2 regions of the Paenibacillus sp. fava2 genome follow, and region 2 is predicted to be linked to the other one. Evidence: riboswitches for the same ligand, from Rfam matches in the RefSeq annotation. Region 2 holds a riboswitch; the other holds the start of a gene.
The links. Region 2 has a riboswitch for S-adenosylmethionine ahead of metA (homoserine O-acetyltransferase MetA). Riboswitches for the same ligand answer to the same signal wherever they lie in the genome.

Region 1: it holds a riboswitch for S-adenosylmethionine, as region 2 does, so the genes downstream of both, AC4G46_RS26805 (methionine ABC transporter ATP-binding protein) here and metA (homoserine O-acetyltransferase MetA) in region 2, are expected to answer to the same signal.

What each region holds. Positions count from the first base shown of each region.
Region 1 covers NZ_CM177755.1:6,096,745-6,106,103, reverse strand. Annotated here, with positions in the region: gene AC4G46_RS26835 (DUF456 domain-containing protein) at 1-51, shown strand, start outside; gene AC4G46_RS26830 (putative polysaccharide biosynthesis protein) at 73-1,698, shown strand; gene AC4G46_RS26825 (thioredoxin family protein) at 1,810-2,154, shown strand; gene AC4G46_RS26820 (COX15/CtaA family protein) at 2,290-3,216, shown strand; gene AC4G46_RS26815 (UbiD family decarboxylase) at 3,244-4,968, shown strand; gene AC4G46_RS26810 (Cthe_2314 family HEPN domain-containing protein) at 5,029-5,775, shown strand; SAM riboswitch class I at 5,870-6,010, shown strand; gene AC4G46_RS26805 (methionine ABC transporter ATP-binding protein) at 6,108-7,124, shown strand; gene AC4G46_RS26800 (methionine ABC transporter permease) at 7,124-7,792, shown strand; gene AC4G46_RS26795 (MetQ/NlpA family ABC transporter substrate-binding protein) at 7,847-8,725, shown strand; gene AC4G46_RS26790 (NifU family protein) at 8,912-9,160, opposite strand; gene AC4G46_RS26785 (YuzB family protein) at 9,243-9,359, shown strand, end outside.
Region 2 covers NZ_CM177755.1:2,233,292-2,242,650, forward strand. Annotated here, with positions in the region: gene AC4G46_RS09315 (cobalt-precorrin 5A hydrolase) at 1-519, shown strand, start outside; gene AC4G46_RS09320 (cobyrinic acid a,c-diamide synthase CobB) at 512-2,026, shown strand; gene AC4G46_RS09325 (ROK family protein) at 2,255-3,136, shown strand; gene AC4G46_RS09330 (HRDC domain-containing protein) at 3,385-4,404, shown strand; gene corA (magnesium/cobalt transporter CorA) at 4,481-5,416, opposite strand; SAM riboswitch class I at 5,817-5,945, shown strand; gene metA (homoserine O-acetyltransferase MetA) at 6,055-6,972, shown strand; gene AC4G46_RS09345 (aminotransferase class I/II-fold pyridoxal phosphate-dependent enzyme) at 7,019-8,203, shown strand; gene mqnC (cyclic dehypoxanthinyl futalosine synthase) at 8,393-9,359, shown strand, end outside.

The sequences.
Region 1 (9,359 bases), 3.4 Mb from region 2:
CTGCAAATTATGATGGTGATCCTCTTCTTTATCTGGATCAGCGTAAATTAACAGCGAAGAAGGCGAAACAGTTTGTCGAAGAAAGAGTCTTTTGTCAAAGGCACGCTTATTCTGGCGGCAGCCGCGCTTATAGCCCGAGTCCTCGGGCTTGCCCAGCGGGTGCCGCTGGAGCATTTATTGAATGTTACCGGAAATGCTATATTCGCACAGGCCAACCAAGTGTACCTGCTGCTACTACCGCTGGCTACCGCCGGGATTCCGAGTACGTTAAGCAAGATGGTATCCGAGCGCTATGCCCTTAACCGGCCGCATGAAGCCCAGCAGGTGTACCGGGCAGCGCTGATCTTTGCTGCTGTCGTAGGTGTGCTGATGAGTGCAATCCTGTACATAGGAGCCCCTTATTACGCTGACTATGCCAAGGTTCCGGAGAGTACACTGGCAATCCGGGCCATTGCTCCGGCGCTCCTGCTGTTCCCAACCATCGCTATGATGCGCGGGTATTTCCAGGGGCGGAACAATATGATGGCCGGCGGGATTTCGCAGATCGTCGAGCAGATTGCCCGGGTATCCACCGCGATCCTGCTGGCATATATTCTGCTGAAGCAGGGATATGATAATACATGGATAGCAGCCGGCGCTTCGTTCGGCAGTGTGCTTGGCAGTGTCGGCGCATTTGGAATTATGCTCTATTATGCAATAAAAATGCGCCGCACTGAAGAAAAGGTGGCATTGTATGATTCAAGTGCAGCCAGACTTCCGCTGCTCGGTATTTATAAGGATATTTTTAAATTGTCCATCCCGATTGTATTATCTTCTGTAACTGTACCAGTGGTAAGCTTTATCGACACAACGTTCATTGTACCGCTACTTAGTGGTCAGACCGGCTTAGAAGAGGCAATACGTGCACTGGGGATCTATGGAAACCGCGCAATCAGTGTTGCCGGAATTCCTCCGGTGCTGGCTATTGCGCTGAGTACTTCACTTATCCCGATCATTTCGGCCGCTTATGCCCGGAAGGACGAGCAGCATCTACAACGCCAGGTCACACTGGCCATGCGGATATCCATTCTTACGGGGACTCCGATTGTAGTCTCGCTGGTAGTCGCTGCCTATTCCATTAACGGTCTGCTGTTCAGCAGTCTGGACGGCAGCGGAATCGTTGCCATGTTGACGGCAGGAACGATTTTCCAGATTACCATGATGACGACGAACTCCATTCTGCTTGGGATGGGGAAATCACGGATTTCGATGTATTATGTGCTGGCCGGGATTCTGGTTAAGCTGGCGGCAAGCTTCCTGCTAAGCAAGGTGTTCGGTATTTACGGAATTATAGGGGCAACGGCGCTCTGCTTTATTGTCATTACCCTGCTTAATCTGCGTATGCTTAAAAGGATCGTATCCTTTACTATTATGGGCAAACGCTGGGGCGGCTTCGCAGTTGCCGTGCTGGCTTCCGGCGGAATCGGCTATGGCCTGAACGAAGCGGGAATTATGCTGACCCGTCTGATGCCGGACCGGGTTGCTTATCTCATTACCTGTCTGGTAGTGGGAGCTGCGGTTGTTATCATCTATCTTGTGCTGCTGATTGTACTTGGCGTGCTTGGCCGTCAGGAGATTGCCGGTTATCCGCGTGTTCTCCAGAAGGTATTGAACCCGTTAATGAGACTTCAGCCTGCCAGGGTGCGTGCAAGCGAATGATGCTGTGATTTTTGTCTTATTTTGTTCCTTTTTAATTGACTTCCTGCGCACAATTTGCTTCACTTAGAGAAGAGTAAGATACAGTTTAACCTGGAAAGGATTGACCCTAATATGGATAAAATTTCTTCCGCTGCGGAGTTTCAGGTTGCGATTCAATCGCCTCGTTTGACGGTTGCCGTATTTAAGGCAGACTGGTGCTCTGACTGTAAATTTATTGATCCGTTTATGCCTGAGGTAGAAACCCAATATGCGGATCGCCTGACACTGGTTGAAGTCGATGTTGATGCTGTGGGCGAGGTCAGCCAGGAACAGAACATTCTGGGCATTCCCAGCTTTGTCGCTTACAGTGACGGCCGGGAGCTTGTACGCTTCGTCAACAAGCTGCGCAAATCCCGCGAGGAGATTGAGAATTTCCTGAACCGGGCGCTTGAGGTATATCTGAGTATTCACAAGTAAAGTAACAGTCAACTGACCAAAGCACCGCCTCCGCCCAGCCAGAGCAGAAGCGGTGCTTTTTTAACAAGATAATCCATAAGGCAAGCTGTAATCATAAATATCCTTCCATTCATTCCTATACATGCGGGTGATCTGATGACAACAGTTCATTTGAAATGGCTCAGCTACATAACCTGCCTCGTGATGTTTCTCGCCTTGTTTGGCGGCGCTGTGGTGACCAAAACAGGCTCAGGGCTGGAATGCGGGAACGAATGGCCGCTATGCCATGGCAAGCTGATCCCGGCTTATACGCTCGGTTCTCTGATTGAATATACCCACCGTTTGTTCAGCGGTTTTGCCGGCCTGCTGTCACTTGCTTCGATGTTTGCGTTCTGGCGTTTTGCGCGTCAGCGGAAGGATCTGCTTACCTATGGCCTGTTAACCCTTCTGTTTGTAATTGTGCAGGGAGGAATGGGAGCGCTTGCGGTCGTCCGGTCTCAGTCTGCGGCGGTAATGGCGCTGCACATGGGCTTCTCGCTGATTGCTTTTGCAAGCTCGCTAATGCTGGCGCTTGGGACGAAAAGATGGCATGATTCTGCCGGTCAGCAGGATGCTGCCGGAGCATCAGTGAGCCGGGGGTTCCGCAACTTAACCTGGGTTACAGCGTTATATTCGTATATTGTCGTTTATATCGGCGCCTATGTGAGCCATACAGATTCACAGGGGGGCTGCTCCGGCTGGCCGCTCTGCAACGGCGAATGGATTCCTGAGCTCAGCGGCGGCGTGGGCATTGTGTTTATGCACAGGGTTGCAGCGGCACTATTGTTTCTTTTGACAGCTGTATTGGGGCATCTGGCATTCTGGAGATATACCAGGCTTCCGGAGCTGCGGATGCTGGGTGTAGCCGCGGTTACGCTTTGCCTGCTGCAGGTTTTCAGCGGTGCGGCTGTGGTTCACACGCTCTATAACGATAAATTGTACATATTTGCCGCGCTTTCCCATATTGTGCTGATTGCCGGATTATTCGGAATCCTGAGCTATATGAGTGTACGCGTATGGCAGTTAAGCATGAATAACAAGTAATCTGTTTGTGTTAGGAGGTACAAGATAGTGGGATACGGAAATATACGCCAGTGGATCGAGCAGCTGCGCAAGGATAAAGAGCTTGCCGTTATAGATGTTCAGGTGGATCCTTATCTGGAGCTGCCGGAGATTCACCGGCGTGTGGTCCGGGAGGAAGGGCCGGCATTGCTGTTCACCAATGTTAAAGGAACCCCGTTCCCTGTTGCGACCAACCTGTTCGGAACGGCCCGGCGCGTGGACAGGGCTTTTGGCCAGAGACCGGAGCAGCTGCTCAAAGCGGTAGCCGGGGCAGCTGAAACCCTGCTTCCGCCTTCGCTCCCCAACATGTGGAAGGAGAAGAAGCTGGTTGTCAGTCTGTTGAAGACAGGTATAAAGCATGTACCGCAGGGTGAAGCTCCCGTTCTTGGGGTTTGCCGGACCAGTGATCCGTTAAGCGAGCTGCCGCGTGTTACAAGCTGGCAGGAAGCAGGCGGGCCTTATATCACGCTTCCGCTTGTCTATACCGAAAGCCAGAACGCTCCGCAGAAGCATAGCCTTGGAATGCACCGGCTCCGGTTCATCGACCACAGTACAGTCGCGATAGACTGGAATAAACACCAGGGGGCGGGGCTGTACCATCAGGAGGCTGAGGCTCAGGGAGAGGCGCTGTCGGTCTCTGTTTTTATCGGAGGCCCGCCAGCACTGATAGCGGCAGCCAGCGCCTCTCGCACAGCCTGGCTGCCGGATCTGGTGCTGGCTTCACTGATGCTCGGCAGCCGGCTGCCGATGGTCAAGGACCCGCTGGGCGGTCACTCCATTCCGGCCGAAGCGGAATTTGCGCTGCGGGGGCTCGTGCCGCCAAGGCCCGCACCAGAGCAAGCACCGGTTATGCATGTACAACGGATCTGGCACCGCAAAGATGCCGTCTATCCGGCGACCATTGCCGTTACTCCGCAGGAAGAAAATTTCTACCTGGTCGATTATCTTCAGCAGCTCCTCTCTCCTGTACATCATCTTGCGATACCTTCAGTGAATGCCTTCTGGACTTATTCCGAATCGGGCCCGAATGGACTGGCCGCAGCGGTCGTACAGGACAGCTCCCCGCATGAGGCGCTGAGTACTGCCTTCCGCATATTAGGGGATCGCCAGCTCTCAGGCAGCAGACTGCTGCTGCTTACAAGCGAGCCGGCTGCTTTTTCTGATTTACCCGCTATTCTGGAAAATGTTCTGGAGCGCTTCAATCCGGCGACTGACCTGTATGTATTTGGCAGCGGGGCGCGGCTTGGCGAGGAGCATACTGAAGGCAGGCCGGGTTCTGACAGCCAGGCAGTGCTGCTGGGTGTTGGACGTGCTGTAAGGGAGCTGCCGCGTACCTATTCAGAGGGCGTTTTGCCAGGAATTAACGAGGTCATTCCTTATTGCGGTGGATGCTTAGCCGTTTCTGGTGCATCCTATGAAGAAGACCCTGAGCTGCCGGTCCGCCTGGGCGCCCAGCTCCGCGGACAGCAGTCAGCCTGGCCGCTGGTTATTCTTACAGATCATGCCGCAGATGCAGTACGAACCCAAAGCTCCTTTTTGTGGACGGTATTTACCCGGTTTAATCCCGCCGAAGATATCTATGCCGAATCCGAAATCAGGCAGCATCAGCTCGGTTACAAGCTCCCTATCGTAATCGATGCACGCATGAAGCCGGGGTACGAACAGGAGCAGACACCCTGCAGCAGCACACTGGATCTGGTTGACCGGAATTGGAAGCATTATTTTCAGCAGTAAAGTTCAGGCTTTCATTAAGACTGTAATTATACATTTTCGTTATGTTAAGGGGGACAAGTCATGCTGCGGATCTTACTGGGGGAGCCTCCGCGCCGCAACAGCGGCGTGCTGGCTGAAGCAATGGACAACATGGCAGAGGTAGCGTCCATGCTGCGCAAGGAAATGAATGCCCATGAAGACCATGACCATGAATTCCGCAAGCTGGAGATCTGGACCCGCGGTCTGATCTCATCGCTGGATGAGCTGGAGCAGAGCTGCTTCGCAGCCGGCTTTTACCGTAAACTCGTGGTTGCTGGATATATGGATGATATGTCCACCCAGGAGCAGGGGGATTACGCGCGTTATGTCTATTTTTACAAAAACGGCTTTATCCGCGTCTTCTCGCTGCTCGACAAGCTGGGAACGGTGCTGAACAGCTTGTACAATTTGAATACAAGCCAGAGCAAAGCCCATTTCTCCTATTTCACGGTGCTTCGGCAGTTTCAGCTGCTGAAGGAGCATGTTCCTCTGTCCGAGGAGCTGGAGCGTATCAAGGATTCTTACCGTGAACCGCTGCAGAATCTGCGCAAGCGCCGCAACGCCGAGATTCATTACATGAATGCTGAAATGCAGGATGACCTGTGGCAGAGACACCAGGGGCTGCATGACAAAATAAGGCTTGAGGATTTGGACAGCCATCTGGAGGATTTGAAGCAGGGGCTGGAAATGGTCTGCAAATCCTTATGCGCAGCCTTCCGCTACAGCAATGAGCAGTGGCATAAGAACAAGGCTATGACTTCAAAAAACGCCGGGACAGAGTCGCGTTAATAGGGCAAAATCTTCCTTTGACAAAAAAGCGGAAACTCACTATACTTAGGCTTGCATTATATTCTTACATTCTGCGACAACTAGTTTCATATTTTTCTTATCGAGAGCGGCGGAGGGATAGGCCCGATGAAGCCCGGCAACCGATTTGTGTCCAGCATTTAATTCTTTGCTGCATGCAAATGTCATGGTGCTAATTCCTACAATGCAGCAAGCTCTGGGCATTGGCAGATGAGAAGGCATTGTAAATATACGCACAGAGCCTCTTACGATCTGCAATGATCGAAAGAGGCTTTTTTGATTTTGGAATCAGAATAAAGGGGGAACGACGGAAATTGATAGAGCTGAAAGAGTTGACTAAGGTGTACGGAAAGGGCAGCAAGGCTGCTACAGCGCTCTCGGGCCTGAATCTGTCCATTAAGAAGGGCGAAATCTTCGGTGTAATCGGACACTCCGGCGCCGGAAAAAGCACGCTAATCCGCTGCATCAACCTGCTGGAGCGCCCGACAACCGGCGAGGTTTGGGTGGACGGTGTCGAATTGACTGCACTCAGCAAGGGGCAGCTGCAGGAGAAACGGCGCAAAATCGGAATGATCTTTCAGCACTTCAATCTGCTGTCCTCCGCCACTGTGTATGATAATATCGCCTTCCCGCTGCGGCTGGCCGGAACTGCGAAGGCAGGGATTGATCAGAAGGTTAAGGAGCTGCTGGTGCTGGTCGGCCTGGAGAACCACGCTAACAAATATCCGGCCCAGCTCTCCGGCGGACAAAAGCAGCGGGTGGGTGTAGCCCGGGCACTGGCCAGCGACCCCGATGTGCTGCTATGCGATGAAGCAACCTCGGCGCTTGACCCGCAGACAACCGATTCAATCCTGCGGCTGCTGCTCGATATTAACCGGAAGTTCCATCTGACCATTGTGCTGATTACCCACGAAATGCATGTCATTCAGAGCATCTGCGACCGGGTGGCGGTTATTCACGACGGCGGGATTGTGGAGCAGGGGGAAGTGGCTGAGGTATTCCTGAAGCCCAAGCATGAGGTAACCAAGGACTTTATCCGCAGTGAAACCCAGCAGGACGGCCCGTTGCGGGCAGCACTGGAGGCGGGAAGCAGAGACAATGCCCAAGCGGTCAAGATTACGTTTCTGGGACAAAAAACATACGAATCCACCTTATCCGATGTGGTTCGCGGTACGGGCGTCAGCTTTGCCATTCTCCAGGGGACAATCTCGACGATCAAAGATGTGCCGTACGGCCAGCTGATTGTCCGGTTTGAGGGAGAGCCCGGCGCTATTAACGCCACGCTTACTGAACTGGCGGCGCAAGGACTTGATGTGGAGGTGATTTCGTAATGGGCGGTCTCAATTTTAATGATATTAACTGGCAGGAAATGGCGGAGGCATCGGGTGCTACACTAAAAATGTTGGCTTATTCCGGAATTTTCACAATTATTCTTGGTTTACCACTCGGAATTGTGTTATATTTATGGGGGAGATCAAATAACAGTATTATCAGAGTAGTTTACTCGGTATTATCGCTGGTAGTTAATATCCTGCGCTCCGTCCCATTCCTGATTCTGATGGTGGCCCTGATACCGCTGAGCAAGACCATTATGGGCACCTCCATCGGCGTACTTGGTACGATTCCGGCGCTGGTTATCGGTGCCGCCCCGTTTTTTGCCAGACTGGTGGAGACATCGCTGCGGGAGGTTGACCGCGGGGTAATTGAAGCAGCACAGGGTATGGGGGCATCAACAGGCCAGATTGTCATGCGGGTGCTGTTGCCGGAAGCCCGTCCGGGTCTGCTGGCCGGAGTAACGATTACGCTTGTAACCCTCGTCTCCTATACAGCAATGTCGGGGATGATCGGCGGCGGAGGTCTTGGCGACCTCGCTATCCGTTACGGTTATTACCGTTATGAGAAAGAAGTTATGATTATCTCTGTAGTGCTGATGGTAATACTAGTTCAGCTGCTGCAGATGGCCGGCGACAGGCTGGTTCAATATTTTACCCGGAAATAAGGTACTACCAGATATAGCCTTATTCATAAACACATTTTAGAGGGGGATTTACAGATGAAAAAAGTACTACTGACGCTATTCAGCGTGACCTTGGTAATGGTGCTGGCTGCTTGCGGCAACAACAACACTGCCAATAACGCTGCGAACTCTGCGGCAACTAACGCTCCGGCAGCTGATGCTTCCGCTGAGCCGACTACAGAGCCTGCTGCTGATCCGGTAACGCTTGTTGTGGGTGCTTCTCCTGTACCGCATGCCGAAATTCTGAACGCGATCGCTCCGCTGCTTGAGGCACAAGGCATCAAGCTGGAGGTTAAGGAATTCACTGACTACATCCTGCCTAACACACAGCTGGCTGAGAAAGCACTTGATGCGAACTTCTTCCAGCACAAACCATACCTGGATGACCAGAACAGCAAGAACGGAACAGACCTGGTATCTGTAACTGCTGTTCACGTTGAGCCGTTTGGCGCGTACTCCAAGAAGATCAAATCGGTAGACGAACTCGCTGATGGTGCAAAAGTGGCAATCCCTAACGATGCAACCAACGGCGGACGCGCTCTGATTCTGCTGGCCAAGAACGGCCTGATCACGCTGAAGGATGACACTAACATCACTTCCACCAAAGCGGACATCACCGAAAACCCTAAGAACCTGGAAATCATCGAACTGGATGCAGCTATGCTGCCGCGCCAGCTGGACGAGGTTGATCTGGCTCTGATCAACACTAACTTTGCGCTTGATGCCGGCCTGGTTCCAACTAAGGATGCCCTGTTCATCGAGGGTGCTGATTCCCCTTATGCCAACCTGCTGGTTGCCCGTCCTGACAACAAGGATTCCGATGCGATCCAGAAGCTGGCTGCAGCCCTGAACTCTGCAGAAGCCAAGGCATTCATCGAAGAGAAATACGAAGGTGCGATTATCCCTGCATTTTAAGCGGCTGATTTAAGCGGCTATGGATTGAACAAGAGGCTGTTCCGGGCAGGTCATCTGATGACCCTGCGGGACAGCCTTTTTTGTACTTTGCCAGGAGTACGCGGGTTGTAGCTAGGCATGAAATCCTCTATAATAGAAAAAATCCCGCCCCCCTGAGTCAGGGAGACGGGACGGTATAGAACGGGATTAGAATACTTGGATAACTTCTTCCACGCCTTCTACTTCTTCAATCAGGGCGCGTTCGATCCCGGCTTTCAGCGTGATCGTGGAGCTTGGGCAGCTGCCGCAGGCACCCATAAGCTTCAGCTTGACGATGCCGTCTTCAACGTCGATCAATTCCACGTCGCCGCCATCGCGCTGCAGGAACGGACGAAGTTTATCGAGTACTTCCAGAACCTCATCATACATCGTGGTGCTTTGTGCATTCTCACTCATTTCTCAATCACTCCTTTCGTAAACTTATTATAGTACAAAAAGTTAAAAAATAAAATGGTTAGCACAGAATAAGGAGAACAACATGAGGCCAATTATTGAATTTTGTGCCAGTAATATCGGGCACGGGACAGGACCGCTAATGAACAAGCTGGAACAGAATCCCGAATATGACGTTGTTGAATACGGCTGTCTGAATAAC
Region 2 (9,359 bases):
AGCACGACTGAGCTGCAGCAGCCTTACCGTGCGGCGGTTGTCATCACCGACCGGCTGCTGGATGAGACTGAAGCTGCAGCGCTCCGCGGACTGCCTGCTGCAGTGTACCGGCCCCGCAGCCTGGTGCTGGGGCTGGGCTGCAACCGCGGGACGTCAGCGGCTGAGCTGGAGGCCGTCGTTATGGAGACGCTGGCAGAGCTGCGGCTGTCTCCGCCAAGCATCCGGGGCGCCGCGACCATAACGATTAAAGGCGATGAGGCCGGACTGCTTGAGCTTTGCCGTAAATTTGGCTGGGAGCTTAGCCTGTTTACACCGGAGCAGCTGAATACAGTGCCGCTTAAGCAGCCCTCTGCCGTTGTATTCAAGGCAACCGGAGCCTATGGCGTCTGTGAACCGGCTGCCCTGCTGGCTTCAGGAGGCGGCGAGCTGCTGCTGGCCAAGAAAAAGAGCGGCAATGTAACCATTGCTGTTGCCAGAATATCTTTCGGCGGCGGCAGGGAGGAGACCGAAAATGAATAAAGGAGTTCCATTCCGGGAGATTGGGCGTTCGCTGCCACAATACCGCCCGCGTGTTATCGTCGCCGGCACCGGCAGCGGTTCAGGCAAGACAACCGTGACACTGGGGCTGATGCGGGCGTTTGCCCGGCGCGGACTGAAGGTCCAGGGCTTCAAATGCGGCCCTGACTATATTGATCCCGCCTATCACGCTGCTGTAACGGGGCGGCCTGCCCGTAACCTCGACTCCTGGATGACCTCACACCCGTATCTTCTGCAGTATTTTGCGGATTCCTCAGAAGACGCAGAACTGTCTGTTGTGGAGGGCGTTATGGGACTGTATGACGGTAAAGAGGCGGACGGGCTGACAGGCTCCACCGCAGAGCTTGCCATTATTACAGACAGCCCTGTGGTGCTGGTCGTGGATGTGCGCAGCATGGGCCGCAGTTCGGCCGCGGTTGTGCTCGGCTTCCGGGAGCTGGAGCCGCGGGTGCGGATTGCTGCGGTTATTGTGAACCGCTGCGGAAGCGAGAGTCATTACCAGACGGTAAAGACGGCCATCGAAGCCGCCTGCGGCATCCCTGTTATCGGCGGCCTGATGCGTGATGCCGCGCTGGACATCCCGGAGCGGCATCTGGGCCTGCTGCCCGCTGTGGAGCGGGGCGAGCTGGAAGCGCTGTTCGGGCATGCCGCTGATGCGCTTGCGGCTGGCGCGGATCTGGAGCAGCTGCTCCAGATCGCGCAGGCTGCGCCTCCGCTGCCGCCCTGCCCGGCGCTTACCGCTGCGAACGCATCCGCTGCTGCGTCCGCCGGGCCAACAGAGGCAGCGCGGTCTGCCCCGGCCGCTGCAGGTTCGGCTATGCCGGTCCAAAGACCGGTCATCGCCGTTGCACAAGATGCGGCATTCAATTTCTATTATGCCGACAATCTGGAGCTGCTGGGCCGTGCCGGTGCCCGGCTGATCCCGTTCAGCCCGCTGCGCGGCGATCAGATTCCGCCGGAGGCGGACGGCATCTATCTCGGCGGCGGCTTCCCGGAGGAATTCGCTGCAGAAATTTCCGCCAATACCGGCTTTATTGGCGGTCTGCTTGCAGCGGCTGAAGCCGGCATGCCGCTGTATGCGGAATGCGGCGGCTACATGGTGCTGGCCCGGACGCTTACCGACCGTGCCGGAGCGGTGCACAGGATGGCCGGGGTCATCCCTGCCGACGCAGTAATGCAGGAACGCCGTGCTGCGCTTGGCTACCGAGAGGTTACAGCGCTGCAGGACAGCCTGCTGCTGAAGCGGGGCGAGCGGCTGCGCGGCCATGAGTTCCATTACTCGTTAATGAATTACGATGAACAGGAAGACAGGCTGTATGCCTACGAGAGCAAGGGGCGGGGCGGCAGCCGGCCGGAAGGATATCTCCGGGGGAATGTCATGGCCGCGTATGCTCATATTCATCTCGCCTCCCATTTCCCGGCGGCAGAGCGATTCGTCTCAGCCTGCCGCTTCTACAGAGAGCGGAGAACCGCCCATTTCCCGCATTAAATGGCTGGTTGTCCGTACGCGGTGCTTATAAGAACTCGTCACTTTTTCCGGAGATAATGGTGGAGGGACGGGTTCTTTTTATTTTTCCGAGAGTATGTCAACCGCTTGTCATACTGACACTAGGCACGTATAATCATTTTAAGAGAGCGTTTTATTTTGATATGCGGATTATACATTGACCGGCCCGGAAGCGGGGCCTGCGCTTATTTTAGAAGGGAGAATGCTGCTGTGAGAGTACTTGGAGCTATTGAAGCCGGGGGAACCAAATTTGTATGCGGAATCGGACATGAGGACGGGTCGGTAATCGACCGGGTCAGCTTCCCGACGACAACGCCGCAGGAAACGATGGGACTTGTGCTGGACTACTTTTCCGGAAAAAATGCGGAAGCCATCGGGATCGGCTCATTCGGGCCGATTGACCCGGTATTGGGCAGCCCAACATACGGCCATATCACTACTACACCTAAGCCTCATTGGGGAGGATTTAATCTGGTGGGTGCAGTTGCGGAGCATTTTGACGTGCCGATCGGCTTTGATACCGATGTGAACGGGGCTGCGCTCGGTGAGTATACCTGGGGAGCTGCGCAGGGTCTGGATAGCTGTCTATATATTACTGTAGGTACAGGTATTGGAGCCGGTGCGGTTATAGGCGGTCAGCTGATTCACGGCCTGTCCCATCCGGAGATGGGACATATTCTGGTTCCGCGCCATCCTGAGGATACCTACAGCGGATTCTGCCCTTACCATGGGGATTGCCTGGAGGGCCTGGCTGCGGGGCCGGCTATCGGCAGCCGCTGGGGCAAGCCTGCCGGCGAGCTGGCTGCGGATCATCCGGCCTGGGCGATGGAGGCCCACTACCTGGCTCATGCACTGATGAACTACGTGCTGGTGCTGTCCCCGCAGAAGATTGTTATGGGCGGCGGAGTCATGAAGCAGAGCCAGCTGTTCCCGCTGATCCATTCCAAACTGCAGGAGCTGCTCGGCGGATATGTCCAGCACGCTGCACTGAATCAGGAGATCGGCAGCTACATCGTGCCGCCGCAGCTGGGCGACAACGCCGGTCTTGCCGGGGCGCTTGGCCTGGCCAAGCTGGCGCTCGCGGGGGCCTGATTCAAAAAGGGATTGACTGTACGGAAATATATGGTATTGTAGTTTCTAACAGTATAGCGTTTACGAGGAAGCACCTCTTTCACGATAGTTCGTGGGAGAGGTGCTTTTTTGCGTAAAGATAAGAAAGTATAGGTTTCACCAATCCTTTATCCTTATCTTTCTCGCAGAACCGGATACCGTCCTGTTTAGGACGATGAAGCCGTTTCTACTTGTATGCATGCTGTAAGACAACGAAAGTAGGGATTCCAATGCAGATTGTGTTTTTGAACCGGTTGTCCAGAATGTCCGGAGCGGATCAGGAGGTATATGCCCAGCTCTGGATCGGGGAAGAGGAGGGGATCTGGCGCATCGGATGGCGTGATTTCTCCGGAACCCGTGAAACGGATGAGCATATCTGGTATGAGGGCGGCTCATGGAATGAGATGCTCTGCGTCTACAGGCATGAACTGGCAGTAAAGATGGGGGACGGCTACCGCCCGCTGATTGACGGTGCTTTTCACGAGGAAGAGACGCTGGCAGGGCGTAACCGGGAGCAGCTGAAGCTGCAGTACTACAGTGAGCAATATGGCAATCAGGCCGTCTACGAGGAGCTCTGCGCCTGGCGGCGCGGCAAAGCGTCCAGCGAGCGGAAGGCACCTTATATTCTGGCCAGCAACCGTCTGCTGCGCATGCTCAGCGCTTATCTGCCGCGCACGGAAGAGGAGCTGCTGCAGATTCCGGGAGTCGGCGAGGGCAAGGCCGCGCAGCATGGCAGCGACTGGCTGGGCATTACGGCCGCGATTCCGCGTGAGCACAGCTACCCGCTGGGCTGGGTGAATGAGGCTGTGGAGGAGGAGGGTTTCTCGTCCTGGCTGTACAAGCAGAAGGAGATCAAGTACAAGAAGCAGCTTGAACGTCTGCGGCTGCGGCGGATTCTGCTGCAGGGCATCGAGAACGGGCTTGGCATGGAGCAGCTGCAGGCAACCGGGGGGATCAGCCGCCGTGAAGTGCTGGAAGCGGTTGAAGAGCTGGAGAAGGAGGGCTACTCCGTTGAGAAGCTGATCGAGAATGAGCTGAAGGAGGTCTCAGCAGAGGAGCAGAACAGGATCTGGACAGCCTATGAGCTGATGGGCGATACTTTTTTGAAGCCTGCGCTGTATAAGGCGTACGGTGATAATTTCTCGCCGGCGGAGGGGCTCGATCTCTATTATGAGCGCCTGCGGCTCATCCGTATCCGCTTCCGGCGGACCCGCGAGTCCCAGTTCATGGGAGAAGCGGTAAGCTATTAGAATATGCAAAAGGCGAAGGTTCCCCATACTTTGCAGTAGCGGTAGCCTTCGCCTCAGCGTAATCGTCCGTTAACGTTCATAGCCAATCCTTTTTGCGGAAAATAACAAGCATCCCGCAGCCTAGCGTTACCATCACAGCAATTACGCCGTAGTAGCCGTACTGCGAATGGGTCTCGGGTATATTGTCAAAGTTCATCCCGTATATACCGGTAATGACGGTCAGCGGCATGAATATTGTAGTTATTGCAGTAAACACTCTCATAATTTCATTGGCGCGGTTAGCAATACTCGACTGGTAGGCTTCTCGCAAGTTGCCCATCAGGTCGCGGTAGGTCTCAAAGGTTTCAGAGATCTTGACCGCATTTTCATAAATATCGCTGAAATACTTCTGCAGCTGGTCGTCGATCAGGCGCAGGTCCTTTTTGTTCAGAGTGTTGATGACTTCCTTCTGCGGCCCAAGCATCTTCTTCAGCCACAGAATTTCACTGCGCAAACCGATAATCTCGCTCAGATGTGTTTTCTTGGTATGCATCAGGATATCTTCCTCAAGCTTCTCTATCCGCGCTTCAATCCGGTCGCCGACTGAGAAGTAGTTGTCAACAACAATGTCGATCAGATGGTAGAGGAAGCGGTCAGGCTCGCTGACCTCCTGCTCCCACAGAATGGGCTTCAGGACGCGCAGTTCGTGAATCTTCTGTTTGGTGACAGTAATAATGTAATGTCTGCCCAGGAATACATTCAGCGCCCGGAGGAAAATTTCCTCGTCGTCAAACCGGATGCTGTTTACTACTATAAAATAATGGCTCTCATAAATTTCAATTTTTGGCCGCTGCTCCTCTTCGCTGAGGCAGTCCTCCACGGCAAGATCATGCAGATTGAACAGGGGCTGTAGCTGCTCCAGATCCTCATCATCCGCATCAATCCAGTAGAATCCTTCAGCGGGGGCGGTCAGTGTTGCTTCAATGTCATCAATCGGGGTAAAAACCCCTGCGTTTACCAGCCGGATTTTCATCTGATTTCACTCCTTATGTCCCCGGTCTTCTCCAGGGTTATGCTAATTAAAGCACACGGAAAAAATCAGCTTAGCCGGCAGTACAATCAATGAACGGGCCAGAATGACGTCTCGAGAGCATGAAGAAGTAGTGCTCCCGCCGCCGGCAAGCTGATGTTAATCCTGTGTGGTTGCTCACTTTGCACGCTTAACTGCGTACCCGGGTCGCCTTCCATTCTTCTCTCACCTCTGCTCCTCGTCATTTGTGCCGTTGAAACACTTGTCTAGTATAACGCCGGGGTATGCCTCTTTCAAGCAAAATTCTTTTCATTTCAAGGGCTCTTCAGCATTGTATGGACTTGACGAAAAGCAGGTTCATGATTTAAAGTGAATTTTAAGAAAATTAATTGAATACAGCTAAATCTTATCAAGAGCAGGTGGAGGGACTGGCCCGATGAAACCCGGCAACCGGCGTATATACGCACGGTGCTAATTCTTGCGGAAGCTATGCAGGGGATCTAACCCCGGCGTTGGTTCTGGCAGATGAGAGAGGCGCATATGACTGAACCTATATGACCTTTCTCGTGCGAGAAGGGTCATTTTTGCATGGAAATCAGTTTGAGATCAGGTACTAATTCGATTAAGGAGTGGACACAGCTATGCCAATCAAAATTCCTGACAGTTTACCGGCCAAAGAAGTATTATCCGGAGAAAATATCTTTGTAATGGATGAAAGCCAAGCTTTTCACCAGGATATCCGTCCGCTGCGGATCGCCATCCTGAATCTGATGCCAACCAAGGAAACGACCGAAACGCAGCTGCTGCGCCTGATCGGAAACTCTCCGCTCCAGGTCGATGTAGTCCTGCTTCATCCCAGCTCCCATACCTCCAAGAATACTTCAGCAGAACATTTGAAGAGCTTCTATACAACCTTTGATGAAATCAGCAACCGCCGGTTCGACGGCCTGATTGTGACCGGGGCTCCTGTAGAGCAGCTGGAGTTCGAAGATGTGAATTACTGGGAAGAGCTAAAGCGGATTTTTGAATGGAGCAAACATAACGTTACATCGACCATGCATATCTGTTGGGCCGCCCAGGCGGGATTGTATCATCACTTTGGTGTACGCAAGGTCAGCCTGGAAGAGAAATGCTTTGGAGTGTTCCCGCACACCTTGAGCCATAATAATGTTAAGCTACTGCGCGGCTTTGATGAGGTATTCCATGTGCCGCACTCCCGCCATACCGACGTATCGCGTGAAGATATCGAAGCTAACCCGGAGCTGCAGATTCTGGCCGAATCGGAGGAAGCCGGAGTTTACCTTGTAGCGACACATGACGGCAGACAGATCTTTGTTACCGGACATTCCGAATATGACCCGTTCTCGCTAAAATGGGAATATGACCGTGACGTTGCCAAGGGGATGGATATTGCGCTGCCGAAACATTATTATCCCAAGGATGATCCGCAGCGTACACCACCGGCCGTATGGCGCGCCCATGCCAACTTATTGTTCGCCAATTGGCTCAATTACTATGTATACCAGGAGACACCCTTCGATATTGGCCCTATTATTTAATAATATAGAAGCAACTGTACAATAACCCCACATTAGGAGGCTCACGATGGACGAGAAACTGAGGATTGAAAGCAGACTTGCACAAATAGGCTCACAGGAAGATCCCGCTACCGGGGCAGTTAATTATCCGATTTACAACGCAACGGCATTCCGTCACCCGAGACTTGGACAAAGCACCGGCTTTGATTATATCCGTACCAAAAACCCGACCCGTTCCGTACTGGAAACGGCTGCGGCTGAGCTGGAGTCCGGCGATGCCGGCTTTGCCTGCAGCTCCGGCATGGCTGCCCTGACCACCGTGTTCGCTTTATTCGGGCAGGGCGACCACCTTGTCGTGTCCCTTGACCTGTATGGCGGAACCTATCGTCTTCTGGAACGGATTCTGTCCAAGTACGGAATCACGGCCTCCTATGTGGATACCAATGATCTTGACGGGCTGGAGGCAGCCCGCCGTCCGGAGACGAAGGCTGTATTTATCGAGACGCCGACCAATCCGCTGATGATGATTACCGATATAGAAGCAGTGTGTACCTGGGCCGGCCATCACGGGCTGCTGACCATTGTGGACAATACGCTGCTTACCCCGTTCTTCCAGCGTCCGCTTGAGCTTGGTGCGGATATCATCGTTCATAGCGCAACCAAATATTTGGGAGGCCACAACGATGTACTTGCCGGACTGATCGTGACCAAAGGAGCCGAGCTGTCTGCTGAAATGGCTGTTCTGCACAATTCGCTGGGCGCCGTTCTTGCTCCGAACGACAGCTATCAGCTGATGAAGGGCATGAAGACACTGGCCCTGCGCATGGAACGGCATGAGAGCAACGCCTTGACGATTGCTCGCTATCTGCTGGAGCATCCGGCTGTGGCCGAGGTGTTCCATCCGGGGCTGCCGGATCATCCGGGGTATGAAATCCAGAACCGCCAATCCTCCGGCAACACCGGGATTTTCTCCTTTAAAGTGAAGGATGCCCGGTACGTGGAGCCGCTGCTCCGCCATATCCGCCTGATTGCTTTTGCCGAGAGCCTGGGCGGTGTTGAATCCCTGATGACTTATCCGGCCGTGCAGACTCATGCCGACATTCCGGTTGAGATCCGCGATGCTGTCGGTGTAGATGACCGGCTGCTGCGCTTCTCCGTCGGCATTGAGCATGTAAACGACCTGATCGCTGATCTTGGCCAGGCGCTGGAAGCGGCCCGGATCGAACTGGAGCAGGCTGTACCAGCTGAATAAATATACAGGGGAGACGGCAGCGCAGCTAATGCGCCGCCGTCTTTTTCTGTCCCGAGTTATGCAGGGCGGTATCAAAAGATTTCTCAAGCCGCCGGGATTGTGTTACGATGGATGGACGAATGCTTATCTATGTTTATTTCTAAAATTTAATCAACCATAATGTATGGAACTTGAAGGAGGCTGCGAACGATGAGTGCGATAGATCTTATTCTGGATAAGACGCTGAAAGGCGAACGCCTCGGGCTGGAAGACACAATCCGGTTGTTCGAGAGCAACGAAATTGAAAAAATGGGCGCAGCCGCAGATGTGATCATGAAGCGCTGGCACCCCGATCCGCTGGCAACATTCGTCATTGGACGGAATATCAACTATACCAATGTATGTGATGTGTACTGCCGCTTTTGCGCGTTCTACCGCAGACCCGGATCAGAGGAAGGCTATGTGCTTCCTGATGAAACCATCTACCAGAAGATCGCCGAGACCATTGCTGTTAACGGTACGGAAATTCTGATGCAGGGCGGCACCAACCCGAATCTGCCGTTCAGCTACTATACGGATATTCTCCGCGGAATTAAACAGCGGTTCCCTGAGATCACAATGCATTCCTTCTCCCCGGCGGAGATTATGAAGATGGTCGAAGTATCCGGATTGCCGCTGGAGCAGGTGATGCGCGAGATTCATGCTGCCGGCCTTGACTCGCTGCCGGGCGGCGGGGCAGAGATCCTCGACGACCGTACCCGCCGCAAGATCAGCCGGCTCAAAGGGTCCTGGGTAGACTGGATGAACGTCATGAAGACCGCACACAAGATCGGCATGAATACAACCGCTACGATGGTTATCGGCCTTGGCGAGAGTATGGAGGAGCGCGCGCTGCATCTGCTGCGGGTACGTGAAGCTCAAGATGAATGCATTGCGAACAAATATGACTCCGAGGGCTTCCTGGCATTCATTTCCTGGACGTTCCAGCCGGATAACACCAATCTCAAGCTGGATAGACAGACTCCGGAAGAGTACCTGAAGACAGTAGCGATCAGCCGGCTGGTGCTCGACAACATCAAGAACTTCCAGTCCTCATGGGTAACGATGGGACCTGAGGTCGGCAAGCTGTCCCTGCAGTACGGCTGTAACGACTTTGGCAGCACGATGATTGAGGAGA